One region of the Planococcus sp. TJ-307 genome, then DNA from elsewhere that is predicted to be linked to it. Evidence: riboswitches for the same ligand, from Rfam matches in the RefSeq annotation. Region 1 holds a riboswitch; each other region holds the start of a gene.
What was found. Region 1 has a riboswitch for S-adenosylmethionine ahead of AC4EHK_RS12680 (5-methyltetrahydropteroyltriglutamate--homocysteine S-methyltransferase). Riboswitches for the same ligand answer to the same signal wherever they lie in the genome.

Region 1 (10,527 bases):
TCAAGAAAAGGCTTTTATAAAACAAAGACTATTATTGCATTTTCAGGATGTTTCATAAGTGGTTATAATGGAGTTGTCCATTTGGGCTTTTATGAACTGTTGGCAGTATAGTGAGTTATAGATTCCTAGAAAAAAATGCCTTCCCATTTTGTCGGGAAGGCATTTTTAAATTCTTGGATAAAGCGTACTTTTGTTACGTTCTTCTGCATTTTCAACTCTCAAAGCCCCGCTTCGTCCCGGACATCTTCTTCCGTGATGCTGCCTAGGGGTCCGGATCCTTTTACAGCTTCCAGATTAACTCCAAGATCTTTGGCAAGTCTGCGAAGCCTCGGTGACACCCGTACGAAACTTTTGGATGCTTGGCTATTAGAGTTCGCTTCGGTTTCTGATTCCGGAGCGGCGGGTTGATCTTGGACGGGAGCTTCTTGGCCCCGAGCCCCGTCAGGATCAATCGTTGCCAGCACGTCACCAACTTTTGCAGAGGTCCCGCGTTTAACCGCAATTTCTTGTACGGTGCCGCTGCTTTCGGCAGTGATTTCAGAAACGGCTTTTTCCGTCTGGACTTCCACCAGCGGCTGTCCTTTCTCCACAAAATCGCCTACTGACACAAACCACAGAACCATCAAGCTTTCTTCCACATCTTCCGCTAACTGCGGCAATCGGACTTCGATCATTCCAACACCTCCAGAGTCACTATGCTTCATCCATCATCTTTTTCACTTGTTCGTAGATTTTATTCGGCCCGGGAATGACGAAGTCTTCCAGCACGCCACTATAGGGAATCGGCACATCCGGTATAGCCAGTCGGCTGATCGGCGCTTCCATTTCAAAAAACGCTTCTTCTGCGACGATTGCCGAAACTTCCGCTGTCATGCCATAGGATAGGTAATCTTCATCGACCACTAGGAGTCGATGGGTTTTCTTGACGGACTCGATGATGGTGTCTTTATCAATCGGTGCCAGCGACCGCAAATCGATGACTTCCGCTTCGATGCCATCTTTGGCAAGGCGCTCTGCGGCTTCGACTGCGTAATGGGTCATCATTTGGATGCCGACGATGGTCACATCTGTTCCTTCCCGCACGACTTTTGCTTTGTTCAGCGGAACGGTATAGGATTCTTCAGGCACGTGGTCTACGGCGACATCCAACTGTTTCATCCATCCGAGTCCTTGCAGTGATTTATGGAACATGAAAACAACCGGATCGTCATCGCGGATTGCGGACACCATCATCCCTTTTAAATCATACGGATTGGACGGTGCGACCACTTTCATTCCAGGCATATGAGCAAACGTTGCATAGAGTGTTTGGGAGTGCTGGCCAGCGTCGCGGTAACCGCCGCCGACAGAAGTCATCAGCACCATCGGCAGTTTGACATTGCCGCCCGACATATAAGGGATTTTCGCCATATGGTTATAAATTTGGTCCATGCAGACGCCAAAAAAGTCGACGAACATCAATTCCGCAATGGGGCGCATGCCTTCCGCTGCAGCCCCAATAGCAGCTCCGATAAACGCGGTTTCAGAAATCGGAGTATCGAGTACGCGTTCAGGTCCGAACTTTTCGATCAATCCTTGCGTCGAACCAAAGATGCCTCCGTATTTCCCGATATCCTCTCCGAGTACAAAGACATTCGGATCCTTTTCCATTTCCTGCGAAATCGCTTCAGCCATTGCTTTATTGCCGGTCAACATTCGTTTTTTCGCTGTTTCCACAATAGATCGGCTCCTCTCCTGTTTTATGAGCTAAAGACATCTTTCAGCGCAGATTCTGGATTCGGATAGCTGCTGTCTCTCGCAAACTGGTACGCTTCATCCACTTCCTGTTTGGCACGTGTTTCCATGTTTTCAAGATCTTTTTCACTGACGCTTTCGGATTCAGCCAACATCTTTCTCAGCTTATTGATCGGATCGAGTTGGCGAAGTCCCGGCACTTCCGTCTGGTCCCGGTAGAGTTCTGGATCTCCCTGGAAATGGCCCAAATAACGGTAAGTTTCGATTTCGATGATGGTCGGGCCTTGGCCGTTGCGTGCTCTGGCAACGGCTTCTTCCGCTGCTTTATACATGGCAATCGGATCGTTGTCTTTTACATAAGCACCGGCAATGCCGTAAGCTGAAGCCCGCAAATCATTGGATGCAACAGAAGTTGACGCTTTTTTCGACACAGAAATGCCGTATGAATTGTCTTCCACTACAACAATAAGCGGCAGATTCCATACAGCTGCGAGATTAAGCGATTCATGAAAAGCACCGGCATTTGCGGCACCCTCTCCGATAAAGGCAACGGCCACCCAGTCTTTTCCTTTCATTTTGCTGGTCATGGCGGCGCCAACTGCATGGGGAATACCGGCACCGACAATACCTCCGCACGAAAACTTCACTTCCGGATCAAACAAGTGCATATGTCCGCCTTTTCCTTTGCCGAGCCCCGTTTCTTTGCCAAAAATTTCAGCAGTCATTTTCTTTAAATCGACCCCTTTGGCAATGGCGTGGTGATGGGGGCGGTGGGGAGCTGTCACCGTATCGTCTTTTGTCAAATGAACACAGATGCCGACCGCAGCCGGTTCTTGTCCGGTTGCCAAATGCATTTCACCAGGCACAGCCCCAGCCCCGATATTGAATACCGGCGTTTTGCCTTCCATGTAAGCTTCAGCCATCTGGTCTTCGTAGTAACGGATCTTCACCATCTGTTCATACATCCATTCCAGCTTTTCCACAGATACCGAGGATTGCTTTTCTTCAAAAATAGTCACTGCGTTTCCTCCTTTCAACTGAGAAACGGTATGCCTTCCGTGGCGGGCAGCACAATTATAAGTATATAAACATCTTTATAGTAACATCTTTTTTCTTATTTGTGTAAAAATTCAGTTTATTTAAAAGGGGTCATAATGACGGAGATATGGAAACTTGTGTCTAAAAGAAACGAGTTTCTTCTTCTTTGTTTTCCACTCCCCGAGCCAGCCAAGAAATAACAAACAGCAGCAACGTCAAACTGCCGGCCAGTACTAAGAGGTTCGGAATGCTTTTTGCATACAGGTCATTGATGCTTGTCACCATCAACCACTCGGGAAAAGACGGATTGACGAAACTTTGGTAAACGGCGACCAGGTTGTTGGCCATGTGCAGCAAAATCGGAACCAGCAAATTGCCGGTTTTTAAATACAACAGCGACGCCAGAACGGCAAACAAGAAGGCACCGAAAAAGTTGATGTGGAAAACACCAAAAATCATGCTGGATAAGCCGACTCCTTTCCAAAAGCCGAATGCCGTGACCAGCCAATTGAGGATCAGCCCGCGGAAGACGAACTCTTCTGCAATCGGTGCAATCACTGCCAAAATGAAGCCAGTTGTGAGAAGGTACCAAAAAGCGTCGGGAATTGGCTGCGGCATAAGGGCTGACTCAACTGCCATTGGAGCAATAGACATAAGTCCACGCAATTGCAGCCAATAGATGCTGATGGAAAATGACATCACCAGCAAGGTAAGCCCGAGGACCGGGATCAGCCAGCGCGCTGTGCCCCGAAAAAAGAAAACTTCACCCAATTTCACGCCGCGCTTCTTGAAATGGTAGCGGACAAACGGCACCGGCAAGACGACATAGAAAACCAACAGCATGGCAACACCGATAAGGAGCACATTTTGAGTGACTTGCAGCAGGATGAAGATTGATACGATTGATGCCCCCAACATCCAGCCGAACATGCTCGGTTGCTTTCGTTCTTCAGACATCCCCAGCGCCGCCTTTCGTTTTAGGCTGATTGCGCTCCTGAAAGTGGAGCGAACTATTTTCTGAAATAAAACCATATGTTACTAAATGATGTTAAATCGTCGTATTAGTAATATTTTGATTTTATAATAGCATGACTTTGGATTTTTAAAAATATATACAGATTTTTTATGACTGAAGAAATCTGTTTTTATAGAAAAATAGTTTTGCAGCAAAGCCAATTAGGGAAAACATATTCAAAGAGAGTTAACTAGACATTTTTATTGGTTACTTGCGAATGAAACCAACTAATAGCTACTGAGAGGATGAGTTCACAATGGATGAAAGCACATTGAAAAAAACAAAAAATTTCACGATACTCAATCTGGTTTTCTACTTTTTAACACTTGGCGTCAATTACTTCGGATCTTCCGGATTTTTTGCTGGGAACAGTCAGAAAGACGTCTCAGACAAATACATGACGCTTATCTCGCCGGCACCTTTTACGTTTTCGATTTGGGGAGTTATCTACAGTTTACTGCTGATTACGTTGATTTATTTATTTGTGAAGAGGAAAGACAAACGTATCAGTAAGCTGGTGTTATTAATTTCTCCTTTGTTTATCGCGAGTTCCCTGTTCAATATGGGGTGGATTGTTGCTTTTTCTTATGAACAGTTAGGCGTATCAACGCTGTTGATTTTGGGCATGTTGTTTTCATTGCTTCTTATTGTGGAAAGAATTTATAAAAATCGCTTTGCTTTTCCGTCTACGTTTGCAGGTCTTAGTTTTACTTTCTACAGTTCCTGGGTGTTCATTGCAACGATTGTTAACATCTCTGCGTTTTTAGTGCAGCTGGAGTGGAACGGGTTCGGACTTTCCGATTCAATCTGGACCATGATCGTATTGGGGATTGCCATCGCCTTTGTCCTCTTTTACTTGGCCCGTTTCAAAAACGCTGCCTTTCCGATTCCCATCGCTTGGGCTTTCTTTGGAATCTATAGTGCTTATACCAGTGGACAGCTCGATCCAGCTATGTCCGCGATTATTCAAGGCATCTTGTTAACTGGCATTGCCATCTTTTTGATTGCTGTTGTGTGGAGATTTGTTAAAAATGGAAATGCTCTTTTCCCGAGACATACGGTTTAAGAGAACTCTCCAAATGAAAGTAGACAATGCCATAAGCTCGTTAAGAAATACTTGATTTTTCTAGTGGATGCAAAAAGCGCCGCTCTCTTTTTAATAAAGAGAAGCTGGCGCTTTTTTTGTTTCGGACCAATCAGTGAATATCCCGCTTTTTGAAACTGCCGCCTCTGACTTCGGCGACGTCGTAAACGGCGACAAAGGCGTTGCTGTCAATTTCGAAGATGATTTCTTTCATTTTGCTGTCTTCAAGCCGGTTGATGATGCAGGTGATTTCTTTGTATTGCTCGTTCGTGTAGGCGCCGTTGACGATATTGTACGTGGCGTTTCGTCCAAGGCGGTCGTAAATGGTTTGGACGAGAAGTTCCGGTTCCCGCGAAATAATTTTATACGTCTTCGAGCCACTGAATCCTTCTTCGACCAGATGAATCACTTTGGATGCGATAAAATAAGCAATTCCGGAAAGGAACGCGCCTTGCAAGCCGAAGACGAAGGAAACGATGATAAAGACGAATATGTTCAGGAACAAGATCATGTCACTTGTCCCGAATGGCAATTTGCGTGACAGCAGCACGGCTAGCATGTCGATGCCGTCAAGCGCACCGCCGTTTCGCAGCGCAACCCCCATGCCAAAACCGATGATGATTCCGCCAATAACGGTAATCAATAAAGTGTCGCCCTCAATAATAGGCGGGATATGGTGCATGAGAGTCGTCGCATAGGCGAGGGAAGCAATGCCAATAGTGGAGTAAATGGCGAAGCTTTTCCCGATTTGCTTATATCCCAAATAGACAAAGGGAATATTCAAGACTGCAATCAGCACGCCCAGTGGCATGCCGAATAATTGGGAGCCAACAATGCTGATGCCCGTGATGCCGCCATCTGATACATTATTCGGAATCAAGACAGCTTCAAGGCCATATGCAGTAACAAACGCACCAATGATAATGGCCAGTGCCCGTAAAACTAATTTTCCTTTATTTGCTTTTCGTTTTGTAGATGGCATACTCATTCTCTTCCTCTTTTCTGTAGTTGCCCAGCTGATCTTTTTCACTCTAATTATTAAATATAATCCTTTTATTGCTATTTTAGTAGAGCAAATTTAGAAGAAGTCGTCTGCCAAAATGAATCTTCATCAAGTATCGCTTTTTAGGGTATAGGTAAGTATCCAACATTCGGTAGACTATACCTATTTAAATGAGGAGGCTAAACGATGAACATCGGAATCATCGGCACAGGAAATATCGCCACGTATTTATTGGAACAGGTGAATACCAACAAGGTAGCCAAAGAAAGAAGAATAACGGCAGTTTTTGGCCGCAACCAGCAAGCGGGCCGCCGTTTGCATGAACAGTTTGGGGTCGATTTCCATACAGATATTCACAAATTCTTAGAGACGCCGATTGATCTCGTCGTGGAGGCAGCGACTGTGGAAGCTGCTCATCTTTACGTGAAAGAGATCGTTGCCCATCAAAAAGACCTCGTCGTCAGCAGTATCGGCGTCTTTAAAGATGCCGCTCTTCTGACTGATGTTAAAGCTATGGCTGAGTCTAGCGGAACACAGGTTTTCCTGCCTTCCGGTGCAATTGGTGGACTGGACATCCTGCAATCGGCGAAAGCAGCTGGTGGCTTGGAGCGGGTTCAGCTTACGACACGGAAATCACCCGCATCGCTTGGGATTCAAGCAGAGCAAGAGAAAGTACTATTTGAAGGTTCTGCAGATGAAGCCGTTGAAAAATTCCCGAAAAACGTCAACGTCGCGATGACACTCGCACTTGCGGGAATCGGTATCGAGAAAACGACAGTGCGCATCATTGTCGACCCGGCTATGGAACGGAATACGCACACAATTGAAGCAGAAGGGGACTTCGGGAAACTGCAGCTGCAAGTGGAAAACAATCCGATGCCGAGCAACCCGAAGACGAGCCTTCTCGCTGCGTTGAGTATTTTAGCTGTATTACAGAATAAAGATGGGGCATTGAGAATCGGCAACTGAGTTGGACAGTGAGCTGAAGCCGAACACCTATTTTATACTTTTAAGAACGTAAATGAAGTAAATCAACCGAAAAAAGCCCAACGCAAAGACTGCGTTGGGCTTTCCAAGTCACTCCCCAAAAATTTCTTCAGAAACTTCCACGATATACCGCAGTTTGTCCCATTGTTGCTGTTCGGTGAGGATATTGCCGTGGTGGGTGGAGGCAAATCCGCATTGCGGGCTGATGCAGAGCTGTTCGAGCGGGACATATTGAGCTGCTTCTGCGACGCGAGCTTTGATGGTTTCTTTGTCTTCAAGTTCGCCGTTTTTCGAAGTGAAGACACCAAGCACCACGCGTGGGCCGCCGGCTGGGATATGTTCCAGCGGCTGGAAGCTGCCGGAACGTCCGTCGTCGTATTCCAGGAAAAAGCCATCGACTTGTTCTTTGGCGAAAAGTGTTGGCGCAATGAGCGCGTAGCTGCCTTCAAATGCCCAATCGGATTGATAGTTGCCGCGGCATAGGTGGGTCGTGATCGCCAAATCTTCTGGCTGATCTTTCAAAACGGCGTTGGTAACGCGCAATGCCAGGTCGATCAAGTAATCCCGGTTGTATTGTCCGTCATTGAACGGAATGTCGGGTGATGACAATCCTGCAATATAGACATCGTCAATTTGAATATAGCGGGCACCTGCAGCGTAGAATGCTTGGAAGGCATCGCGGTAAACTTGGATGATGTCTGTTGCATAATCTTCAAGATCCGGATAAATGCGCTCATTGCGAATGCCTTGGTTGAAAAATTGGTTTGGGCTTGGAATGGTCAGCTTCGGAATAGCACGGCCCCCAACGATTTCTTTAAATTCAATGAAGTCTTGGATGAATGGGTGATTTTCATTGAAGGTGGCTTTGCCGGTATTGCGGACATCGTAAGCTTCCGTTTCTACATTTTTGAATTGATAGCCTTTTTCCGGCGTGTATCCTTCAAATCCGTGAATCTCTGCCATGAAATCAGTGTGCCAGAAGGTGCGGCGAAATTCGCCGTCTGTCACAGCTTTCAGGCCGACTTCAATTTGTTTGTCGACGATGTGCTTGATTTCAGTTGTTTCGATGGCTCTTAATTGTTCTGCCGTAATGCGGCCATCTTTAAACTCTTTTCTTGCCTGATGGATGCTGTCCGGGCGGAGCAAGCTTCCTACGTGATCTGCTTTGAAGGGCGCTTTATTGACTCGTTTCGTTGGATCGGTGATTGGATTGGCCATGTTGCATTCCCACTTTCGGTTTTTAGTTTTTAGTTAACGTGCGATCTTCCCAAATAAAAAATGGGACTTTCTTCAAAAAGAAGAAAGCCCCATGTATGGAAATGCATTCTTCTTATCTTCTAGGCTCTAACACCTATTGGAAGTAGCACCTTATCCTGTAACAGAATGGTTGCTGAGACATCACAGGGCCAAATCCCTCCGTCTCTCTTGATAAGAAATAGATTATTAAGTTAATGGTTTGTCGATGTGTTACACAATAAAGCAATTTCCAGATAAATGCAAGAAAATGTACATCCTGTTTTTTCTATTGTAAAAAATTCAATCAATGATGATGGCCTTTCCTTGTTCACGCAACGCCTTTAACGATGCCCGCATGGTGCTAAGTTGTTCATCGGTATGCCGTTCCCAGACACCGAGCTCTGCGATTACTTTAAGAGGCGATTGGGAACGGTAAGAGCGTGTTGGATTGCCTGGAAATCGCTTGTTGGTTAAATTCGGATCATTCTCAAAATCACCTACTGGTTCTACAAGGTAAATTCTCTCTTTGGCAGTAGAAGCCGCTAGTTCGGCACCCCATTTGGCGGCTTCCAATGTTGCCGTGAAATAGATGTAATTGGATTTTTTGTTCTGGTAATTGGACGGATGCTGCGCCTGCAATAAATCCCCAATCTTCAATTCCGCTTTTGTCCCATGAAAGAAAGGACCTGGATCTAAAACCTCTTTTGTTTCATTCATATTGATCTGCCTCCGTTGTTTCTATCGCTTTTCCTGATAAGTTGCCCGAGTCCCGGAAGACAGTGCCAACAGCTCCAGCAATTGGTCCACCACTCTTTTTCGCGTATCAAAGTCGAACGGTTCGCCGCATGGCCGTCCCATTTTAAAGTGGACGTGGAGGGTGCGGGGAGCGCCGACTTTGTCGGTAATTTCCGGGAACAAAGTGACCATGGCGGTTGGGATATGTGAAGCTTCTAAAGCCCGGGCATACAGCCCAAGCACGTTATGGCAAGATCCTCAGCCAGGCACCAAGAGCGCGGCGTCAATTCCTTCGTTATGGAACAATTCGACCACTTTGGGAATGAAATCTTTCTCGGCTGTCGTCGTGTCCAAGATGCCGCCGTTCAATCCAATGTGGATGTCCGAAACACCCCCAATTTTTCCATCGACTGCAGCGTCCTTTAACTGGTGGAGCGGGAAGACGATGGACGGATCGGCTTTGGCGAACTTTGTGTCGAAGTAAAGGTGCGTCACTGTCAACTCCTGCTCTGCGGCGTCTGCCGGGACGATCCGAAATGAAGGATCTCCCGCTGGATTGTCCACATCAAACGGCTCGTCTGATTTTAGGTGGACACCGGCAGTTGACACCAGTGCTACTTTGCATTGGTCCAATGGTTTTGGCAAAACGGCTTCAGGCAAGTTGTTGTTTTCTGTCATATGGCTCATGGTGAATTTCTGGTAGGCAGTCGTGAAATTGCTGGAAAACGTCCGGGACAATTTCGATTTGAGTCGGGTTTTCATTTTCATGTCAGCCATTCCTCCAGTTCAAAGAGTCTATTGGATAATATTCGGTGGCAGCGCAGAAATTCCTGTACAAATGCTGTGCATTCTAGAGCACGGCAAAACAAAATTTTAGATCCGAATAGCTAATGCTAAATGCAAAACAACCGCGTCCTGGAATTCAGATGGGTCCAACCCAGTAATGTCCAGAATCTTTTTCAGGCGATAGCTTAGGGTGTGGCGATGAATCTTTAACCGGGCAGCAGTTTCTGCATGGCTTTGATTAGCGGCAAAGTATGCTGTCAGTGTTTCACATAAAGGTTCACTCAAACCCGCTAAGATTCTGCCAGTGAATTTGGCGAGTTCATCTTGAGAATTCCGCTTTAGAAGCGCCATCAATTCCACGTCTTCAAAATAAATCAGCTGCTGGCCGGGGGTGCCAAAGTCCAAGGCATTGCGCGCGGCCAAATAAGATGTTCGGATATCAAAAATGCTGTCGACGGCTACGCCGACTCCGATTCTTCCAGGGGCACTTTTCTGCAGAAAATGAAGTAAATTGTACAGTTCTTCTTCCATTAGGGATGGCTCTTCATTCGCCACCAACAGGAAAATCTCATTCAGCTGTGAGTGTCCAGCGACGACAGTTTGGTTTTGAAAATGCCCTTCCAGCTGTTCGATGATCCGGTGGGAAGGAGAAGGCGGCTTTTTCAATTCAATCAGCAGTGTGACAAAAGACATTTTGTTTTCGAACCCCATTTGGAAAATCCGTTCACGAACAGCCGCAGACAAAGGTTTGCCGCTTGTCAGTTCTTCGAAAATCAACTCATTGCGCTTGCGGTTCCATTCGATGTGGGAGGTGATGAGCGACTGGTGGACCATCATTTCTGTGGTCAGTTGAACAAGTGTAGAAATTTCTTTTAATTCTTCCGGATTGCCGGTGATTCCGATGACGCC
Region 2 (10,527 bases), 160 kb from region 1:
TCTCTAGGTGACAGCTCTTATGAATTTTTCTGCCAGACGGGCAAAGACTTCGATCGGCGTTTGGAAGAGCTGGGTGCTAAACGTATCCATCCGCGCGTAGACGCTGATTTGGATTTTGAAGAACCAGCAGAAGAATGGTTTGAGGGTGTCTTTCATGTATTGAATAAAGACAAGGAAGCAACTTATTCAGGCACTTTGGCTACGCCAGCTTCTCAAGAAAGTGCTGCAACCAGCCAAACGCCTTATTCCCGCAGCAATCCCTTTAACGCGGAAGTTTTGGAAAACATCAATTTGAATGGCCGCGGTTCGAATAAGGAAACGCGCCACCTGGAACTCGATTTGGAAGGTTCCGGCTTTCAGTATGAACCGGGCGACAGTCTGGGGATCGTCCCGGAAAACGAAGACAAGCTGGCTGATCAATTGATTGCTGCCGCAGGTTGGAATCCGGACGAACCCGTCTCTATTAACAAGCAAGGGGACACAAGTTCATTGCGGGATGCGTTGATTTCAACATTTGAAATCACTACACTGTCAAAACCGCTTCTCGAAAAAGCGGCAGCTTTTGCGAATGGTGACGCATTGTCTCGTTTACTTGCGACAAAAGATGAGCTGCAAGCTTACATATATGGAAGAGACTTGATCGACTTAACGGAAGATTTTGGTCCGTGGCAAGTGCCGGCAGCCGAGTTCGTTCACATCCTTCGCAAAATACCGGTTCGCCTGTATTCGATTGCCAGCAGTTCAAAAGCAAATCCGGATGAAGTCCATCTGACCGTGGGAGCTGTTCGGTATGAAGCAAACGGGCGCAAACGAACGGGCGTCTGCTCGACGCAATGCGCTGAGCGCTCGGATATTGGCGCAACGTTGCCGGTGTTCATCCAAAGCAACAATAACTTCCGATTGCCCGACAATCCTGAAACACCGATTATCATGATCGGTGCCGGAACAGGCGTTGCGCCTTACCGTGCGTTTATGGAAGAGCGGGAAGAAAGAGATATTCAGGGAGATTCGTGGCTGTTTTTCGGTGACCAGCATTTTGTCACCGATTTTCTTTACCAGACCGAGTGGCAGCGCTGGTTGAAAGATGGGGTTCTTACAAAAATGGACGTTGCTTTTTCCCGCGATACGGCAGAAAAGGTATATGTGCAGCATCGTTTGCTTGAAAAGAGCCAGGAATTGTATCAATGGCTGGAAGCAGGCGCAAATGTCTACGTCTGCGGCGACGAAAAATACATGGCCAAGGATGTCCATGCCACGCTTGCCCTCATTCTGGAGCAAGAAGGCAATATGAGTCCAGAACAAGCGGAAGAGTATTTAACATCCATGCGCAGTGACAAACGCTATTTGCGGGATGTGTATTAAGAAGACATGAGTGACTATATATAGGTTGAACTAAAGAAACTAACTTTTACCCATCGCTTTGGATGTGCCGGCGCTAAGAAATAGAGTAGATTCAAAGCAAGCCTAAGTTTTCCGCTGTATTCATAATCCTGTGGGCCCGAAAGCGTCTGCCTAGAGCGACTTCTTCAAAAATGAAAGGAGCTTACCATGAAAATCAAAGACTTAACTGATATCGATGGACCCCCAAGTGAAATGGAGGTCATCAAAGATCGAACCAATTATTTGCGGGGCAATCTGGTAGAAAGCTTCGCCGAACGTTTGACAGCTTCCATTCCGGACGATGACGGCAAGCTGCTGAAATTCCACGGCAGCTATATGCAAGATGACCGCGACATTCGCAACGAACGGGCTCAGCAAAAACTGGAACCTGCGTATCAATTCATGATTCGTGTCCGCCTGCCTGCAGGAGTTGCGACGCCGCACCAATGGCTGACGATGGACAACTTAGCCAATACCCACGGCAACGGCACTTTAAAGTTGACGACGCGTCAAACATTCCAAATGCATGGGATTTTGAAATGGAATATGAAAAGCACCATTCAGGAAATGAACCATGCTTTGATGGATACCATTGCAGCCTGCGGCGACGTGAACCGCAATGTGATGTCGACGTCCAATCCGTACCAATCGGACGTGCACGGAGAAGTATACGAAATCTCCCGTGCGTTGAGTGAACACTTGCTGCCAAAAACACGAGCTTATCATGAGATTTGGCTGGATGAAGAAAAAGTCGTCGACAGCAACGAAGACGAAGTCGTAGAGCCAATGTACGGGCACCTGTACTTGCCGCGGAAATTTAAAATCGGCTTTGCAATTCCACCTGCCAATGATGTCGATATCTATTCACAAGATCTCGGGTTTATTGCCATTTTAGAAGACGGCAAGCTGCAAGGCTTTAACGTGACTGTCGGCGGCGGCATGGGCATGACCCATGGCGATACGGCTACTTATCCGCAATTGGCGCGTGTCATCGGATTTTGCCCGCCAGACAAAGTCAACGAAGTTGGGGAGAAAATCCTTACGATTCAGCGCGATTACGGCAACCGTTCAGACCGGAAAAATGCTCGATTCAAATACACCGTCGACAGATTGGGGCTTGATTGGATCAGAACCGAGCTGAATACGCGCCTCGGCTGGGAAGTGGAGCAAGAACGCCCTTTCCAATTCGACCGCAACGGTGACCGCTATGGCTGGATCGAAAGCGATGGCAAATGGCACCTGACTTTATTTGTTGAAAATGGGCGTGTCAAAGATTTCGACGGTTATCCATTGATGACAGGCCTTCGCGAAATTGCCCATGTCCATACAGGGGAATTCCGCTTGACGGCCAACCAGAACCTCATCATCAGCAATGTGACGGAAACCAATAAAGCGAAGATTGATGCCTTGGTTGAGCAATACGGATTGACCGACGGCAAAGAAAACTCCGCTTTGCGCCAGAACTCGATGGCTTGTGTGGCACTGCCGACTTGCGGCTTGGCGATGGCTGAGGCCGAGCGTTATTTGCCGGTGCTTGTTGGCAAAATCGAGGAGACATTGGACGAAGCAGGACTGCGTGATGAAGAAATTATCATCCGCATGTCGGGCTGTCCAAACAGCTGTTCACGTCCTGCACTTGGGGAAATCGGTTTTATCGGCAAAGCACCCGGCAAATACAATATGTACTTGGGTGCGGGCTTTGCGGGCGATCGTTTGAATAAAATATACCGCGAGAACATTGGAGAAGAAGAAATTTTGGCGACGCTCAAGCCAATCTTTTTCCAATTCGCCAAAGAGCGTCAGGAAAACGAGCATTTCGGTGATTTCGTCATCCGTGCCGGTTATGTGGCGCCCGTCACATCTGGACTAAATTTCCATAGCTAAATCCAATAAGATCCATTCAGCAGCCCGGAAGCGATTCCGGGCTGCTGCTGGTAGGCACATCAATAAAAGAGGAGTGTTCAATTTGAAATACAGTTATGTTTCCCATCTTTATTGCCCAAAATGCGATGCAGTCTACGATACCAAACAGCAGCACCAATTGTGTACGTGTGGCTCTCCACTGCTGGTGGACTATGATTGGGAGCAATTAAAAGCGGACTGGAAGCCGGAAGATTTGGTGAAGAGAGAACCAAGCTTATGGAGATACCACGAACTGCTTCCAGTGGAAGACGAAGCGAACGTTGTTTCTCAAGGAGAAGGCATGACCCCACTCATAAAAATGCCAACATTGGGCCAGGATATGGATGTCGCCAATCTGTACATGAAAGACGAAGGGCTTGTTCCGACGGGTACCTTTAAAGCAAGAGGCGCAGCAGTTGGAATTTCAAAAGCCAAGGAAGTGGGCGTTAAGGAATTTGCCATGCCGACCAATGGCAATGCTGGTGCCGCTTGGGCGCTGTATGGTGCAAAAGCCGGCATCCGGTCGACTATCGTTATGCCGCAAGATGCACCTAAAATCACCCGCAATGAAGTGGCATTGTCCGGTGCCAATCTGTATTTGGTAAACGGGTTGATCAGTGATGCGGGGAAAATTGTTGGACAGGCCGTTAAGGATTTTGGTTTGTATGATGTATCGACCTTAAAAGAGCCATACCGCATCGAAGGCAAAAAAACGATGGGGCTGGAAATTGCTGAGCAAATGAATTGGGAAATGCCGGATGTGATTCTCTACCCGACAGGCGGCGGTGTTGGGTTGATCGGCATCTACAAAGCCTTGAATGAACTGAAAAAACTCGGCTGGGTAGAAGGCGATCTTCCGAGGCTCGTTGCGGTTCAAGCAACCGGTTGTGCGCCGATTGTGAAAGCCTGGGAAGAGAAAAAGAACGAATCCGAATTCTGGGCAAATTCCAGTACGCAAGCTTTTGGCATCAATGTCCCGAAAGCGCTGGGCGATTTTCTCGTGTTGGATGCAATCTACAAAACACAGGGCTGCGCCATCGCGATTGATGATCAAGCTATGCTGAACGAGCAGGAAAAAGTTGCACGCCTGGAAGGATCTTTTGTTTGTCCAGAAGGGGCAGCCGTCTTTGTGGCCATCCGCGAGTTGCGAAGACAGAATTGGATTAAAGATGGTGAAACTGTTGTTGCACTTAATACAGGAGCAGGCATTAAATACCCGGATACCGTGAATGTTGATGTGCCCGTACTGGAAATCGGCGATTTGATTAGCAAATAGTGAACAGCTATAAACAAAAAGTGCATTTTCAGCGTCTTTCATCAGGAGATTCACCTGACGAGAGGCGCTTTCTTATTTGCTTTTACTGTTCTATGATGGGAATAAGAGAAAAATCAGGACGGTTTGTTTTGTGGAAGGGGAATTGGGATGGCTGGGGGAAAATGGACAGCTTTGTTTTGGATCGCCATGGCAGAGCTGTTTGCGTTGAGTTTATGGTTTAGTGCGAGCGTCACAGGACCGGAATTGAGGGAGCTTTGGCACCTCACCGAGCGGACACAGGCCTGGCTGTCAGCGTCTGTACCAGTCGGATTTATCATCGGCACATTACTAAGTGTTTCTTTCGGTATTGCAGATCGCTTTAATGCACGGAAAGTTTTTGCCCTTTCCGCATTGGCGGGTGCACTCATCAATGGGTTGCTGACGGTCGCTGACAGTGCGGCCATCGGCATTTCTTTGCGTATATTAACGGGAGTCGCGCTTGCAGGCGTCTATCCGACAGCGGTCAAGTTGTTGTCGCAATGGTTTCCAGCAAAAAAGGGATTGGCGCTCGGGGTTTTGATTGCCGCATTGACTTTAGGCTCGTCTTTGCCTTACTTCATCAGCATCTTTTTTTCTTCAGTGGATTGGAAATTGGTTATCATTGTCAGCTCGCTGCTGGCATTGGTTGCGGCTGCAATGATGAATTGGGTCGTAAGGGACGCGCCAGTTGCTCAGCAACCAACGATTTTTTCTTTTAAACTGATCAAACAAGTGCTGCTCAATAAACCTGTCATGTTAGCGAATTACGGCTATTTCGGCCATATGTGGGAATTGTATGCCATGTGGACATGGCTCCCCACTTTCCTCGCTGCCAGTTTTGCCAGCTCTTCCTCTGCTATCGACCCGGCCATGATTGCAATAGCTTCTTTTGTATCAATTGGCGTTGCGGGAGCGATTGGCAGCGTTTTGGGCGGTTTAGTGGCAGATAAATTGGGCAGATCGCGGTTAACAATTCTATCATTGGTCATCAGTGCTGGCTGTTCGGTCATCATCGGTTTTACATTTGGCCAGGCTTTATGGTTGACGGTAACGGTAGCAATTGTTTGGGGGATGTTTGTTATATCCGATTCGGCGCAATTCTCAGCGGCGGTGACAGAATTTGCAGAACCCCCGTATCTAGGAACTGCTTTAACATTTCAAATGTGCGTCGGCTTTTTAGTCACGATCTTTTCCATCAATATGATTCCCGTCGTGCAAAGCATCGTTGGCTGGAAATGGGTATTTGCGTTATTAAGCATCGGTCCGGTATTCGGTGTAATTTCAATGGTGAAGTTTCGTGCTTATGAAATAAAAGAAGTAGAAAAATAGTCTTTTGAGCATGGATAAAAAGAACTATCATTTTGTTGTAAATATGATTATGATATAAATAAACGGATGATGTTGCAAAGGGGATAGCGGGATGAATTGGTTGCCAAAGAGAAAAGACAAGGTGGCGGCTTTCTGGGAATGGTTTGCAGAAAACAAAGCAGCGTACTTTGAATTGGATGAGTCTGGCCGAGATAAGCTTTTTAGCCAGTTGGAAAAGAAATTGCACAAGGTCAATCGGCATTTGGCTTTTGAGTTTGGCGAAAGCCTGGCTGCGGGAAAACGTGAATTCATCATTAGTGCAGACGGGGTGGTCGAAGCTTTTGATGACGTCATTGAGTTGGTCGACAACGCACCCACTCTTGGCAGCTTTGCCATCATTGGTTTTCGCCAACCGCATGAGGAAGAGTTTTCTATCGCATACGGAGATATCGAACTGGGGTGGGATGATATTTTCTGTACGTTTGAAAAAGACAGCGACGAAGTGAATTTAGTTCTCTACATCAAAGGCTTTACCGAAGATAACGAAGACGAGTTTATTTCAGCTTCTTTTATTTTGTTGGATACCGTCATCGGAGAATACAATGCGGGCATGCGCATTGGGGAAATCGAGTTCATCAGCTATGAAGGCCAGCCGGATGTTCGGCCGATAAAAGAATTACAAAGCCTTTTTACATAAAACCTTATTAACTAGTTTGAAACCCTGTCCGGATTTTTTTGGACAGGGTTTTATTATTGCGTGAAGGAGTTAATGTTGCTTTTGGAGTCGTTGACGAGCGGATGAAGTAGCTGGCGTAATCGCTGTTTTTCCGAGCGCTCGGGCTAAGCCAAACTCAGGCATATTAACGTAAATCGACTCTGATTGGCCAGGAGAAATGAGGTAGGTTTCGTGATAAATGCCGACAGCGTCATTGTTTTTTGCTTTGTTGTTGAACGTTTTCCAAGCAGACAGATGATTTTGCCCTTTCGAATAAGCATGCAATTGTTCTTCCGATTGCCAATACTGAACCATGAACGTAAGGGGCGGTTTGAAAAAACTTTCAGAAGACAGACAACCCAGTTCTTTGTGCACTGCGAGTTCTTTGATCATGGGCCCCATTGCCATCATGACCGGCAGCCATTTATGCACAGCTCTCCATTTGTTGATTCGCATGCCGATAACAAAAACGACGATTCCCTCGTGGCTTTCAGCAGTGTATCTTCCGGGAAAGACGTTTGCGCTCATTGTTTTTCCTCCTCATAGACTTAAGGTCTTGTTTGCTTCATCACACCATTCGATTGCAGCCAAAGTGGTCCGTATTCCGTAATCCAGCGTCAAAAGCCAAAAAGGGGCATCCGCTTGATCTCGCAATTGCGTATTGATCATTTCTTGAATTGCTCTATACGTGTTCAGGCGGCCGGTCAGTTTTTCACGAAAATCTGCTAAATGACTGAGTGTATCCTGAACATCCTGGTTTCCGCTGAAAAATAACTTGAGCAGGAGTTCATTTTTTTCACCGGGCAGCTGCTGAATCGGCTGCTGGATCCATTCTTTTAGAGCACGCTCGCCTTCGTTAGTAATCGTGTATTCTTTTTTGTCCGGCCTGCCTTCCTGAACTTGAGATTCCACGGTGGCATACCCTTGATCTACCAACAGTTTCAATGTCGGATAAATTTGTCCGTAACTGATTTTCCAAAAATGGTTCAAGCTTGTATCGATCATTTGCTTGATCGAATAGCCAGTGCGGCATTCTGTTGTCAGCAGCCCGAGTATGGCATATTGAGTATGGTTTTCTTTTGCCATGGATTCACATCCTTATATCTTTTTGATATATATCTATTTGCTATAAAAATACTCTCTTTTTGACTTTTTGTCCAGTGATTATTTAAAAATGATTTAATGCCTGTATAAACAGGTAAAGAAACAAAAAGGAGTGTTTGCGGTGGAGAAAAAAGATGAGCATGTAATCCATTCTGACCTTGCGGCTCCTGACAAACTAACGGAACAAATGGCAGAGTCTCTTCCATTGCCTGTGAAAAATTGGCTTTATGCAATTGGCGCTGTCGGTCACGAACAAATTGCGAGCGTCAGCTTCAAGCAACTTGGTTGGATGAAACAAAAGCCGGAGCAAAAAAAGTGGATGGCCTCGGAAGCCGAACAAACGAGCTTTACCGACCCGCCTGCATTCTACTGGTCTGCAAAGATGAAAATGGGAAAGGGATTATTCATTACGGGGAAAGACAGCTTTACTGCTGGCAAAGCCAGTATGCGGATCAAACTTGTGGGCATCTTTCCAATGTCACAAACTCCTGACAATGAGAAGACCAATGAGTCTGCGCTGCAGCGCTACTTAATGGAGTTGGCTTGGTATCCAGCAGCGGTGTTCAGTCCATTTATCAAATGGGAGCTCGTGGATGTGCACACTGCGAAAGCAACGATTACGTATGAGGGCTTGACCGGATCAGCAACCTATTTCTTCAATGAGCAAAGTAAGTTGTTGAGGGTCGAGGCTTTGCGCTATAAAGGCAGTGGCAAAGACGCATAACGACAGCTCTGCATCGGAACTATCAAAGAGCATCAGCAGGTAGAAAGATTGAAGATGCCCGTAAAAATGGAGGTCAGCTGGGTGATAGAGGGTAATACATTTACTTGGTATAAGTTTGATGTGTCAGAGATTCGATTTAATCCCAAAAATGCATCTACATTCTAAAAAATTCTGAAAGCAAAAAGTTTTTGCGGAATAACACAGAAATTTCATTGTTTTTCGACAGATTGCCTTGACCTGTTCCATAGATACAGGTACCATATTTAGAATACTTAAAACAGAATAGTGAATTCTTATCAAGAGAAGTCGAGGGACTGGCCCGATGAAGCTTCAGCAACCAGCCGAAAGGTCAGGTGCTAAATCCAGCAGGCAAGCAATTGCCTGGCAGATGAAAAGGAACGAGTTTGATATCGTAAAGCCTTCTTTTTCATGAAGGCTTTTTTTGTATATATGGGGGGTTGAGCAGGATGGGTTTATTAGACGAATTAAAGACCAGGATTTTGACGGCGGACGGGGCCATGGGTACATTGCTGTATTCGTACGGCATTGAGTATTGCAACGAGGAACTGAATTTGCAACGACCGGAAATTATTGAAAAAATCCACCAGGACTACATCAAAGCCGGAGCGGATATCATCCAAACCAACACATATGGAGCAAATGCAGCGAAACTGGCCCGTTACGGACTGGAAGAGCAAGTCGCGGACATCAACAGAGCCGCCATTGGAATCGCGAAACGTGCGGCAGCGCCAGGAGGACAATTTGTTTTCGGCACCATTGGGGGAATACGGGGAATCCGTAAAAGCGACGCTACGCTGCAGGAAATCATTGCGATGGTCGACCAGCAAGCCAATCATTTGCTGTCTGGAGATCCGGACGGCTTGTTGCTGGAAACGTATTACGATTTTGAAGAGTTGGCAGCAACGGTCAAGTATTTAAAAGGCATCACCGATACCCCGCTGATTGCCCAAGTGTCCATGCATGAGCCGGGCATCCTGCAAAACGGTATGTCGCTGAACGATGCCCTGCATCAGTTGGAGACGCTTGGAGCCGATATCGTCGGTGTCAACTGCCGTCTCGGCCCTCACCATACCATCCAGGCTTTTGAAGAAGTCACTTTGCCTGACAAAGCATTTCTTTCTGCTTATCCCAACGCCAGTTTGCTTGATGTAGAAGACGGACGAATCGTCTATGAATCGGAAGCGGATTATTTTGGCCGTGCCGCTTTGTTATTAAGAGAAGAAGGTGTGCGTTTGATCGGCGGCTGCTGCGGCACAACGCCGAAGCATATTGAAGCCGTGAAAAAACATCTCGGTAATTTGCCTCCGATTTTCCATAAAGAGGTAACAGCAAGAAAACCAATCATCATTCGTGAAGCAGAAGCATTAGAAGTGAAGCCGCTTCACGAAAAAGCCAAAACAGAACGAACCATTATTGTGGAATTGGATACGCCGCGCCATTTGGATACGGCTAAATTTTTAGAAGGATCCGTCGCTTTAAATAAAGCCGGTGTTGATGCCGTAACAATGGCGGACAATTCGCTGGCATCGCCGCGCATCAGCAATATGGCGATGGGCTCCATCCTCAAACACAAGGAAAACATTCGGGCACTCGCTCACATCACATGCCGCGACCGCAACTTAATCGGCCTGCAGTCGCATTTGATGGGGCTCGATGCGCTCGGGATCCATGATATACTCGCCGTAACAGGTGATCCAACCAAAGTCGGCGACTTCCCGGGAGCTACCAGTGTTTATGATGTGTCCAGCATGGAATTGATTCAATTGATTAAAAAGCTGAATGAAGGCATTTCATTTTCCGGCAAGCCGTTGCGGAAAAAAGCCAACTTCTCTGTTGCGGCAGCATTTAACCCGAACGTCCGTGTTTTGGACCGAGCAGTGGCAAGGCTTGATAAGAAAATCGAAAGCGGTGCGGATTATTTCATCTCGCAGCCGGTTTATACAAAAGAGAAAATCATCGAAATCCACGAAGCGACAAAACATTTGGAAACGCCGATCTTCATTGGTGTGATGCCGCTGACCAGCATCCGCAGTGCTGAATTCCTGCACAATGAAGTGCCAGGCATCAAACTGTCGGAAG
Region 3 (10,527 bases), on a different contig from region 1:
TAGATGGGTACGTTAACGGCCCCAGTTTGCGGGTCAACTCCGGTAGAGTGGATAAACTTGGTTTCAATACGATCCGTCATATTCAACAACCTCCTCTTTCAATTTCGAAAATGCCTGCGACAGGTCAGCAATTAAATCTTCAGCGAGTTCGACACCGACCGAGAAGCGCAAGAGCCGGTTGCAAACACCGCGTTTGGTGCGTTCTTCAAATGGAATGTCTGCATGGGTTTGGGTAGCGGGATACGTAATAAAGCTCTCAACGCCGCCTAAGCTCTCGGCAAAGGTAATTAACTTGATGTTTTCCAGGAAAGGCCCGACCCATTCTTCTTGCTGCAAGCGGAATGACAGCATGCCGCCTCTTCCGGGATACAGTACATCCGAAATCGCGGGCTGCTCGGCAAGAAAAGCGGCAATCGCTTTTGCATTGGCTTCATGTTGACGCATGCGCAGAGGCAAAGTCTTTAATCCACGGATTAGCAGCCAAGAATCAAAAGGCGACAGTACCGCGCCGACGGAGTTATGGAACATCGAGAGTTTTTGACAGATGCTTTCTCCTTTTGCAACAACTAGACCCGCGAGAACATCATTGTGTCCGCCAATGTATTTTGTGGCACTGTGGATGACGATATCTGCTCCCAATTCGATCGGCTGTTGGAAGAAAGGAGTAAGGAAAGTATTGTCGACAATCAAGAGCAGATTATGTTTTTTTGCCAATCCGGCATAAGCGGCAAGGTCGATTTCCTGCATCAGCGGATTGGTCGGTGTTTCAATAAAGAGTGCCCGGGTATTTATCGTAATTTTTTCTTCGGTGTCCTGTACATCTTCAAACGCTGCATATTTCGGGTGGATATTGTAAGCTGCTGCAAAATGGTCCAATAGGCGATAAGTTCCGCCATAAATATCTTCCGGCACTAATAGTTCATCGCCTGGACGAAAAAGAGACAAAACCAGTTGGATGGCTGCCATGCCGGAACTACAGGCAAATCCGGCATCAGCGCCCTCAAGTTCTGCAAATCCTTCTTCCAGAACAGAACGCGTTGGATTTTTTGTTCGTGTGTAGTCATAGCCAGTTGATTGCCCAAGCCCTTGGTGTTCATAGGCCGTCGATAAGTATATGGGCGGGTTGACCGCTCCCGTTGCCGCGTCGCTGCGATTGCCTAGTTGAACCAATAACGTTTCCAAGCTGTGTTTTGTCATTTCACTCATCCTTTCAACAATAAAACAGGGGCTGTTCTTCAAAAGAAGAAAGCCCCTGTCTGGAAATGCATTCTTCTCATCTGGTAGGCAGCGCCTATTGGAATTAGCACCGTAGTCTTCGTCAGACTGGTTGCTGAGACTTCACAGGGCCAAGTCCCTCCGTCTCTCTAGATAAGAAATATCTTATGAAGTTATAAGTCGTTCTGTTTCGATGTTTTTAATCTTAAATCATTTAGTAGAGGAAAGCAAGGATGAAAACCAAATAGTTGAAATAAAAAGAAAATTGAAAAGGGAAGATAGGGGGAATTATTGTATATGATTCTAGTACTTGCATCACGCAATTGCGCTTTTCTTATTGTTCAGCTCCTAGGACCATAAGCCACTCCAGCTGTACGGCTGAAGAAACGCCGTTTCGCCGGAGCGTCTTATGCCCATCGGACCTCCACGGGCGCTTGCGCTTTTCTTTGTCCAGCTCCAGCGCCCAGCTCTTCGGGTCATAAGCCAACCCGACTGTGCGGCAAAGAGCGCCGCTTTGCCGGTCTGGCTTATGCCCGTCAGAGCTACACGGGCGCTTGCGCTTTTCTTTGTTGTCCAGCTCCAGCAGCCAGATTCTAGGGTCATAAGCCACTCTGGCTGTGCGGCTAAAAAACGCCGCTTCGACAGCGTGTCTTATGCCCGTCGAATCTACATGGCTGCTTGCGCTTTTCTTGTTCTGAGCAGGAAAAAGGAAGTTTTTGTGAAATATCGCTACAATGGAAGGGAATAGGAGTGGAATAGATATGGAAATTAAGAAATTTGAAAATATACCATTGGGTGTGCTCGATTTGGCGCCGATCAATGAAGGTGCGGAAACGGCACAGACGTTTATAAATAGTGTGGAATTGGCACAGCATGTAGAGCGGTTAGGATTCCATCGTTATTGGTTGGCGGAACATCACAATATGCCCGGTATTGGGAGCTCAGCAACATCGGTCCTGATTGGCCATATTACAGGCGCGACAGAGTCTATTCGTGTAGGTTCAGGCGGAGTTATGCTGCCGAACCATGCGCCGCTTGTGATTGCCGAACAATTTGGCACATTGGAAACCATCTATCCGGGCCGCATTGATTTGGGCTTAGGCCGTGCACCTGGGAGTGATCAGGCAACTGCTTATGCATTGCGCCGGACATTGCAAAGCAGTGGAGATGATTTCCCTCAGCAGGTGGCAGAGCTGGAAAACTACTTTTCAGAAAATCCGGTGGGGCGTGTTCGTGCTTATCCCGGAACTAATTTGAAAATTCCGCTTTGGCTGCTTGGATCAAGCGGATTTAGTGCACAACTTGCCGCATTGAAAGGGTTGCCGTTTGCATTCGCCAGCCATTTTGCGCCAGATTATATGATGCAGGCGCTGCAGCTGTACCATCAGAACTTCAAGCCTTCTTCCGTTTTGGCATCACCATATGCCATGCTCGGGGTTAACATCATTGTGGCGGAAACTCAGGAACGTGCTGAATGGCTTGCGACTTCATCTCAGCAGCAGATGTTCTCGTTGATGAGAGGGGAGCCGACGACGTTCCAAGCGCCGATCGACAACTTAGAAGAGGTATGGACAGATCGAGAAATTGCGATTTTCCGTGACAAGCTGGATTCCGAATCGATGATTGTCGGAACACCAGACATCGTCAAACAAAAACTGAAGAACTTTATTCTTAAAACAAGAGCCAACGAAGTTATCGTCAACTCGCCGATTTTCCATCAGGAAGACCGCTTGCGTTCGTATGATTACGTGGCAGAAATGATGAGTTAAGCCAAAACCCCGTTCATTTTTTTGAACGGGGTTTTTTTGCATAAAAATGGCCTCTCTGTTGCAGAGAGGCCATGATTTGACATCAATGAAGATCTTTCACTTGTTCATCTTCCCGCTGCCGCCGTCTTGGAATCTCGTCTTCTTCATAAGCTGGATAGTCAGGTGCGCCTTCGCCAATCATGTTCAGAACCGCATTGAAATCGTCGTCTATACGAAGTTCAGCTTCACGGGGATCGAGTACTTTGCGTTCCATTATGATTAACCTCCTTGTATGATATTGTGCAGCTAGCTGGCAATGAACGCGGAGTCCTTATCTACTTCTATTATACAGGCTATTCTGATAATAAAAAAGCGGGGTTACTTGGAAATCTACAGTTCTATTTCTACTGGTTTTGTTAGCTAAAAAACCGCTGGAGCAATGGCACCAGCGGTTTTTAACGTATTTATTGCTGATTGATTTCTGCGTTCATAACCATCGATTCAAAGAACAAAGAAGGTGAGTCTTCATTCCACTCAAGAGAAGGGAGGTCTGCTGTTCGTTCATCTAGATCACCATAAGCAAGCTCTGTTCGTAGGTCATCGGTCAATTCGAGTTTGACGTATGGACCTTCCGGCGTCAGCCAGTTTAGCTGGGACAAGCGGTTTTCAAGTGAAAAAGTGATCCATTCATCTTCCGCTTCTTCCGTTTCAAATAACGGTTCTGGAGCAGCCATTAACCATGTCTGGCTCGAATGTTTAGGAGGCAGCCACAAGTTTTTCGACAACACACCTTCTTCAGTGGTAAATTCAGCAATCTCATGGCGCAGCTCCTGCACCCATTCACCATTGCCAAGTTGCAGGCTGCGGGATACATAGACGTTGCCAATCAGAATTTCACCAGCGTCTTTTGTGAATACTCCGTAAGGATTAGTTGTTGGATCTGGACCATAAAGTGCTTCATCGAGTCTAACGGTCGGTTCAGGATTCCAAGACTTAAATTCCGCATTTTCCAATCCGTTGACGTTCAATGAGAAAGTATAAGGAATCCAACCGGTATTTTGGATTTCTTCAAAAATAATGGACGTGCCGTTTGGCAGCGATCGGTCAACCAATGTGTACGTGCCAACGTCCAATCCAAGAAACGTCATATTGTATATTTGTGTAAAGTCTGAGCCATTCTCACTGGTTTCGGGTTCACTGAGTGTAATGAACGTCGGTTTTTCAACTGATAAAGAAACATTATTTTGCGAATAAAGTTCCACTTCATTTTTTAGAAACATGACGGCTGTAAAAATGATCAGCGACATGAAAAATAAGACTCCCAGTAAAATAATAATTTTTCTAAACACATTTCCACCTCTGTTTTCTGCATGTTTGCCAAAACTGATTATAACATGTCGAGGTGTTAAGCAGCCTGTCCATATTTGAGCATCAAATGAACAAACAGAATCAACAGCGACAAAAAACAGGCATCCAAGGGATGCCTGTTACAATACTTTAGCCAAAAAATCTTTGGCACGTTCAGTTGTAGGGTTGCTGAAAAACTCGACCGGCTGGCCTTCTTCAACAAGGACGCCGTGGTCAAGGAACAAAACACGGTCTGCAACTTCCCGAGCAAAGCCCATTTCATGCGTAACAACGACCATGGTCATACCGGATTTCGCCAAATCTTTCATGACGTCCAGCACTTCTTTGACCATCTCTGGATCGAGTGCTGAAGTAGGTTCATCAAACAGCATCAGTTCAGGTTCCATTGCCAACGCACGCGCAATGGCAACACGCTGCTTTTGGCCGCCTGACAAGCTGTTTGGATAGGCTTTTTCTTTTTCGGACAAACCAACTCGTTCAAGCAGGAGGCGAGCCTTCATTTCTGCTTCTGCTTTTTTGACGCCTTTAGCTTTCATTGGTGCATAGGTCAAATTTTCAAGTACCGTCAAATGCGGAAACAAATGAAAATGCTGAAACACCATGCCGATTTGCTGGCGAATCTTATGGATATTTTTTTTAGATGCCGTCAAGTTCTTGCCGTTGATTTCAATCGTGCCGGAAGTTGGAACTTCCAACAAGTTCAGACAGCGAAGGAACGTCGACTTGCCGGAACCAGAAGGACCGATAATCGACACCACCTCACCTTTTTTTACTGTCGTGGAAATATCGCTCAACACTTCATTGGTGCCGAACTTTTTATACAGGTTTTGGACATTAATCACTTTGTTTCAGCCTCCGTTCGAAAACTCTGCCAATCATCGTTAAGCCCATTACAAGGCACCAGTAGATGAGGCCAACAAATAATAGGGGTTCGAAGTTGCGGAACAGGTCGGCGCCCACTACTTGCGCCCGTCTCATCAGATCGAGATAGCCAATGGTCGAAACGATGGCGGATTCTTTTGTTAACGTAATAAACTCATTCATCAAAGCTGGCAGAATGTTTTTCAAGGCCTGGGGCAAAATGATGTCTTTCATCATGGCGCGGTAAGGGACGCCAAGAGCTTGTGCTGCTTCCATTTGTCCTTTGTCGACAGCTTGAATGCCGGCACGAATAATCTCCGAAATGTAAGCGGATGAATTTAGTCCGAAAGCCAAGATAGCTGACAGAAATGGTGAAATGTCATAGCCGCTCAGCTGGGGAATGGAGTAATAAATAATCATCAATTGCAAAATCAATGGTGTTCCGCGGAAAACCGACGTATAAGCATCGGCGAACCATCGCAACGGCTTTATGCTGCCAATCTTGAACAAAGCAAGCACTGTTCCAAGAATGGAACCAAGAATAATGGCGAAGAATACAAATTTTAAGGTGACCCATATCCCTTCCAGCATGAAAGGGATATAGGGAACTATTTGTGAGAAATCCAGGTTCATCTACTACAACTCTTTTCTAAAGGAAAGTTTACTCTTCGTCAGTCAGCCATTTTTCTTTCAGTTCGTCCAACTCGCCGCTTTCTTCCATAGCAGCTAGTACACCGTTAACATCTTCTACAAGTTCACTGCCTTTAGGAAAAGCGACAGCCATACCAGGTGAAGCTGTGGTCGGATCATCGAATGCGCCAAGGTCCTGCGCTTCGATATAGCCAAGTGCAACTTGTTTATCCATATATGCAGCATCGATGCGGCCGGATAGGATTTCCTGAATCAATGCGCCAGAATCGTCCAAAGCTTTTAATTCAAAATTAATGCCTTCGTCAGCAATAATGCTTTTCGCACCTTCTTCTTGGATCGTACCAAGCTGAACACCTACCGTTTTGCCTTCCAATGATTCGAGACTAGTAAGCTCTGAATCTTTAGGGGTAACGAACATTTCGCCCGAATGGTTGTACTCTGTAGAGAAATCAACATTTTCTTTGCGGGAATCAGTTGCAGACATGCCAGCAATGACCATATCAACGCGATCATTTTGCAAAGCGCCGATCAACCCATCAAATTTCATATCTGTGATTTCAAGTTCATAGCCAAGCTCGTCTGCAATATGATTGGCAAGGTCAATGTCAAAACCGACAATTTCACCTTCTGGATTGCGCGATTCAAAAGGCGCAAATTCTGCCGATGTGCCCATTTCCAATACTTCTTTTTCCTCTGAAGATCCTGCTTCACTCGAAGTATCGCTTCCACAAGCGCCAAGCAATAAAGCAGATGATGCAAATAAAGCGATAAATGGTTTTTTCTTAATCATAATTAGTTCCCCCTGTTATGTGTATGTTTATTCATTAAAATGAATTTTAACACAGGTAAAAATTTTTGGGAAGTTTTTTTCTGTACAAATAAAAAGTTTATGTTTTCAGAATTTTATCTTGTATGAAAGTATTTGGAAATGCGTATAATAGCGGATAGGGGGTGATAAAGTTGAAAAAACTATTAGTGACAGGATTTGAACCATTTTTAGATTTTACGGTCAATCCTACGTTGAAAATTGTGGAAGCGTTAGACGAAACGACGATTGGAAGTTATCACATAGTCGGAAAAATTATGCAAGTGGATTTTAATTCATCAGGAGCCGCATTGCTCAAGTTTATTGAAGAGGAAAATCCGGATGCTGTGATTTCGCTTGGCCTTGCAGCAGGGAGGTACAAGATAACGCCAGAACGCATCGCCATCAACTTCAAAGACGGTGCTGTGGATAATGAGGGGCATAAACCCGTGGATGAACCCATTCGGGAAGAGGGGGAACCGGCATACTTATCAACACTTCCTATCCGAAAAATGGTGGAGAATTTGCTTGCTAATGGATTGCCTGCCACCATTTCAAATACAGCAGGTGCATATCTATGCAATAACGTGATGTACGAGGGATTGCATTACGCCAAAACACACAAGCCGAACATGCCATCAGGATTTATCCACATTCCAGCATCGCACGAACTGGCGATCCAGCATGGCCGCATTCCGAGCTGGTCTCATGAAGATTTGCTGAAGGGTATCAAGATCTGTATTGAGACACTCGAGTAGATGTGAAAAAATGCGATTCGCTTTTCCAGCTTGTTGAAAAAGGGCATCACACATCCATTTCGCTTCAGCCGGATGCATTCCACGGGCACGGTTTCTGCCGCTTCCCTCGCTCTGCTCAGTCTAGTGGCTCTAGCTCGTGTCGCTCTGTCGCTTTGCTCCGCCGCTGTTCCCGTAGGAGTCGCTGCCTTCCGCTGCATTCAAAAAGTGAGTCTTTACTAAGTGGGTTGGAGAAGCGTCCGTTCGACTCTAGCGGGAAAGCGAGACGGCCGAGACCCCGCAGGGAACAGCGTGACTGAGGAGGCTTGGACGCGAGCCCGCGGAAAGCGAACGGTAAGCTTCGGAAACCCACGGCTTGTTATCAGTTTCTCGACAGTCTGAAAAAGCGAATCGCACCTGCGATTCGCTTTTCTGTTTATATCCACTTTAATCTAAACCGTTCACTGACCGATTAAATAATTTCCCAGTTGCGCTTTGTGGCAACGGTCCGCAGCCGGGGTTCTGGCTGAACCGCTACCGGGTTGCCGACGAGTTCAAGTACAGGAAGGTCCGAGTGGCTGTCGCCATATGCGTAACTGTTCGCCCAGTCGATGTCCTGTCCCTTAAGTGCTTCTTTGATCTTTAGTGTTTTCAATGGTCCTTGAATATGTGTAATGCGTGTCCGGTGGTCCAAAATATTGTTTTTGTAAAGAATGTCAGTTCCAATAATGGTCTTGATTGGCAATTGCTTGGTGACTGCGTGAAGAAGGGGCGTGAAAGCTCCAGATACAAGCATGACGTAATCATTATTGGCAACGTGGTTTTTCAACCGCTCGATAACTGTAGGATTCATATCACCGTGCATCCGGTCGGCAATTTCACCGAAATATCGCTCGAGTTCAGTTTGTGTGAAGGTTTCCAAAGCAGATAAGTAGGCTTGGACAGAGCGTTCGCGCATTTTTCGTTCCGGGTAAATTTTTAGCTTGTGGCCAATATACGGCGGCATGATGGCACGGTAAAATTGGCGGTACCGTTTGCTGTGCTCAGGATGGTTTTTCAAGTGGTCCATCATCAGTTGGAACGTTTCTTTCGAATACAAGGTCCCATCAAAATCAAATATGGCGACGCGCAAGACGATCAACTCCGGTCTGTCTTTTTTTGTTGCACTCATCATAACGGAAATTCAAGTTCTCTTCCAGTGACTGGCAGCTGCAGGTTTACGGAATTTCTACCGAAGGGTATAGAGACAGAAATGAATCATTACGCTACAGGAGGTTTTACTATGGAAAAGCAGCGCATTACAGTAGGCTACGTTGAATTGACACAAGAAGAATCGGACCGGCTATTCGAGCAAGTCCAAAAAGATAAGGAAGTTGAGAGCTATGGCGAACTTCAAGGATTGATGGACGATTTTGATTCGGTGATTATCGAACCCGAAGCCCGTCCGCTTGCCGATATCCTCGATGGAGAAGAAGCACCAACCGAAACACAAGGCGGTACACGCTATATAGAAGTCTTCAATAAACTCGAAGAAGACACCCGCTATCGTTTTAAATCATCTGATCAACAATAAAGCCAACCGCCCAAATTGAATTTGGGCGGTTTAGTTTTGGTTTTTTGCAACTCTTCCTCGAACATCAAAAAAGGACAACCCGTTGTTGGATTATCCTATCTTTCGATTCACTCTTCTTTATTCCCCATGCAGCGCTCACATTCATAGACAATCGATTCGCGCTGTTCTTTGATTTCACATCCACATTCCCGGCATTCTTTTTTTGAGCGAGTTTCATAAGTGTGCGTATTGTTCATCATGATCCTCTCCAATCGTTTAATTTAGTAGTTGATAACCAGGCAGTGTCAGGAATTCAGCAAAATCACTTTGCAAAGTGAGGGTTGTGAATAACTCTCGGGCTTCCGTATAATTTCCAGACGCATATCGTTCCTCGCCAATCGCTTGCTTAATCTTAGATGCTTCCTCTTCGACGACTTCATGGAATAAAGAAACATCAATCTTCCGGCCATCTTCCAAAATGCCTTTCGGATGGCGAATCCATTGCCATACTTGTGAGCGGGAAATTTCAGCAGTAGCAGCATCCTCCATTAAGTTATTGATAGGGGCTGCACCGTTTCCGGCTAGCCAGGATGCGATGTACTGGATGCCAACTGAAATATTGGAGCGGAGACCTTCTTCAGTAATGGTACCCGTTGGCACGGCCACCAATTGTTCAGCGGTCACCTGGACATCCTCACGCTTTTTATCAATTTGATTTGGTGCAGGCATATATTCATCAAATTGTTCCATCGCGATTGCCACCATGCCAGGGTGGGCCACCCATGTTCCGTCGTGGCCGTCCATTGCTTCCCGTCGCTTATCTTCTGCCACTTTTTGAAAAGCGGCAGCGTTGGCCTCGTCATTTCCTTTGATCGGAATCTGGGCTGCCATGCCGCCAAGAGCAGGTGCGTTGCGACGATGACAAGTCTTAATGCATAACTGTGTATAAGCTCGCATGAACGGTACGGTCATGGTTACTTGTGAGCGATCAGGGAAAATATACTCCGGCAGGTTGCGCATCCGCTTGATGACACTAAAGATGTAATCCCATCGCCCACAGTTTAATCCAGCAGAATGGTCGCGCAGCTCGTACAGAATTTCGTCCATTTCAAATGCGGCCAAAATGGTTTCAATCAAAACAGTTGCTCGGATGGTGCCTTGTGGAATTTCCAGTTCATTTTGCGCAAAGACGAAAACATCGTTCCATAGGCGAGCTTCTAAATGGCTTTCCATTTTCGGGAGGTAAAAATAAGGACCGGTGCCGCGGTCAATCAATTCTTGTGCGTTGTGAAAAAAGTAAAGACCGAAATCAACAAGGCTTCCGGAAATTGGCTGGCCGTTAATATGGAGATTCTTCTCCATCAAGTGCCATCCACGAGGACGTACCATCAATACGGCCGTTTTTTCATTTAACGCATATTTCTTTCCGGTTTCAGGTGCTTCAAAATCAATCTGGCGCCGAACTGCATCGCGCAAATTGATTTGTCCGTCAATAACGTTAAACCAATTGGGGGCAGTCGCGTCTTCCAGGTCCGCCATGAACATTTTGGCGCCGGAATTTAATGCGTTAATCAACATTTTTCGATTGGTAGG

Region 2: it holds a riboswitch for S-adenosylmethionine, as region 1 does, so the genes downstream of both, AC4EHK_RS13400 (bifunctional homocysteine S-methyltransferase/methylenetetrahydrofolate reductase) here and AC4EHK_RS12680 (5-methyltetrahydropteroyltriglutamate--homocysteine S-methyltransferase) in region 1, are expected to answer to the same signal.
Region 3: it holds a riboswitch for S-adenosylmethionine, as region 1 does, so the genes downstream of both, AC4EHK_RS04680 (methionine biosynthesis PLP-dependent protein) here and AC4EHK_RS12680 (5-methyltetrahydropteroyltriglutamate--homocysteine S-methyltransferase) in region 1, are expected to answer to the same signal.

The regions. Positions count from the first base shown of each region.
Region 1 is NZ_JBZDOJ010000003.1:215,934-226,460, reverse strand. Features, by position in the region: gene AC4EHK_RS12720 (SHOCT domain-containing protein) at 1-20, shown strand, start outside; gene AC4EHK_RS12715 (biotin/lipoyl-containing protein) at 219-674, opposite strand; gene AC4EHK_RS12710 (alpha-ketoacid dehydrogenase subunit beta) at 694-1,695, opposite strand; gene AC4EHK_RS12705 (thiamine pyrophosphate-dependent dehydrogenase E1 component subunit alpha) at 1,740-2,699, opposite strand; gene AC4EHK_RS12700 (CPBP family intramembrane glutamic endopeptidase) at 2,914-3,729, opposite strand; gene AC4EHK_RS12695 (TspO-related membrane protein) at 4,044-4,853, shown strand; gene AC4EHK_RS12690 (YitT family protein) at 4,984-5,859, opposite strand; gene nadX (aspartate dehydrogenase) at 6,061-6,843, shown strand; gene AC4EHK_RS12680 (5-methyltetrahydropteroyltriglutamate--homocysteine S-methyltransferase) at 6,952-8,079, opposite strand; SAM riboswitch class I at 8,189-8,296, opposite strand; gene arr (NAD(+)--rifampin ADP-ribosyltransferase) at 8,398-8,814, opposite strand; gene AC4EHK_RS12670 (hypothetical protein) at 8,836-9,075, opposite strand; gene AC4EHK_RS12665 (glycine/sarcosine/betaine reductase selenoprotein B family protein) at 9,091-9,600, opposite strand; gene AC4EHK_RS12660 (CdaR family transcriptional regulator) at 9,706-10,527, opposite strand, start outside.
Region 2 is NZ_JBZDOJ010000003.1:375,698-386,224, reverse strand. Features, by position in the region: gene AC4EHK_RS13440 (assimilatory sulfite reductase (NADPH) flavoprotein subunit) at 1-1,362, shown strand, start outside; gene cysI (assimilatory sulfite reductase (NADPH) hemoprotein subunit) at 1,549-3,264, shown strand; gene AC4EHK_RS13430 (threonine synthase) at 3,347-4,558, shown strand; gene AC4EHK_RS13425 (MFS transporter) at 4,706-5,905, shown strand; gene AC4EHK_RS13420 (hypothetical protein) at 5,997-6,581, shown strand; gene AC4EHK_RS13415 (DUF4188 domain-containing protein) at 6,651-7,127, opposite strand; gene AC4EHK_RS13410 (PadR family transcriptional regulator) at 7,140-7,685, opposite strand; partial or broken gene AC4EHK_RS13405 (DUF6920 family protein) at 7,891-8,592, shown strand; SAM riboswitch class I at 8,718-8,822, shown strand; gene AC4EHK_RS13400 (bifunctional homocysteine S-methyltransferase/methylenetetrahydrofolate reductase) at 8,895-10,527, shown strand, end outside.
Region 3 is NZ_JBZDOJ010000001.1:973,938-984,464, forward strand. Features, by position in the region: gene metC (cystathionine beta-lyase) at 1-80, opposite strand, end outside; gene AC4EHK_RS04680 (methionine biosynthesis PLP-dependent protein) at 64-1,197, opposite strand; SAM riboswitch class I at 1,271-1,375, opposite strand; gene AC4EHK_RS04685 (hypothetical protein) at 1,550-1,825, opposite strand; gene AC4EHK_RS04690 (LLM class flavin-dependent oxidoreductase) at 1,977-2,984, shown strand; gene AC4EHK_RS04695 (hypothetical protein) at 3,067-3,237, opposite strand; gene AC4EHK_RS04700 (hypothetical protein) at 3,428-4,270, opposite strand; gene AC4EHK_RS04705 (amino acid ABC transporter ATP-binding protein) at 4,451-5,173, opposite strand; gene AC4EHK_RS04710 (amino acid ABC transporter permease) at 5,166-5,825, opposite strand; gene AC4EHK_RS04715 (ABC transporter substrate-binding protein) at 5,854-6,633, opposite strand; gene pcp (pyroglutamyl-peptidase I) at 6,804-7,406, shown strand; gene AC4EHK_RS04725 (HAD family hydrolase) at 7,855-8,556, opposite strand; gene AC4EHK_RS04730 (hypothetical protein) at 8,665-8,955, shown strand; gene AC4EHK_RS04735 (protein YhfH) at 9,063-9,191, opposite strand; gene aceB (malate synthase A) at 9,211-10,527, opposite strand, start outside.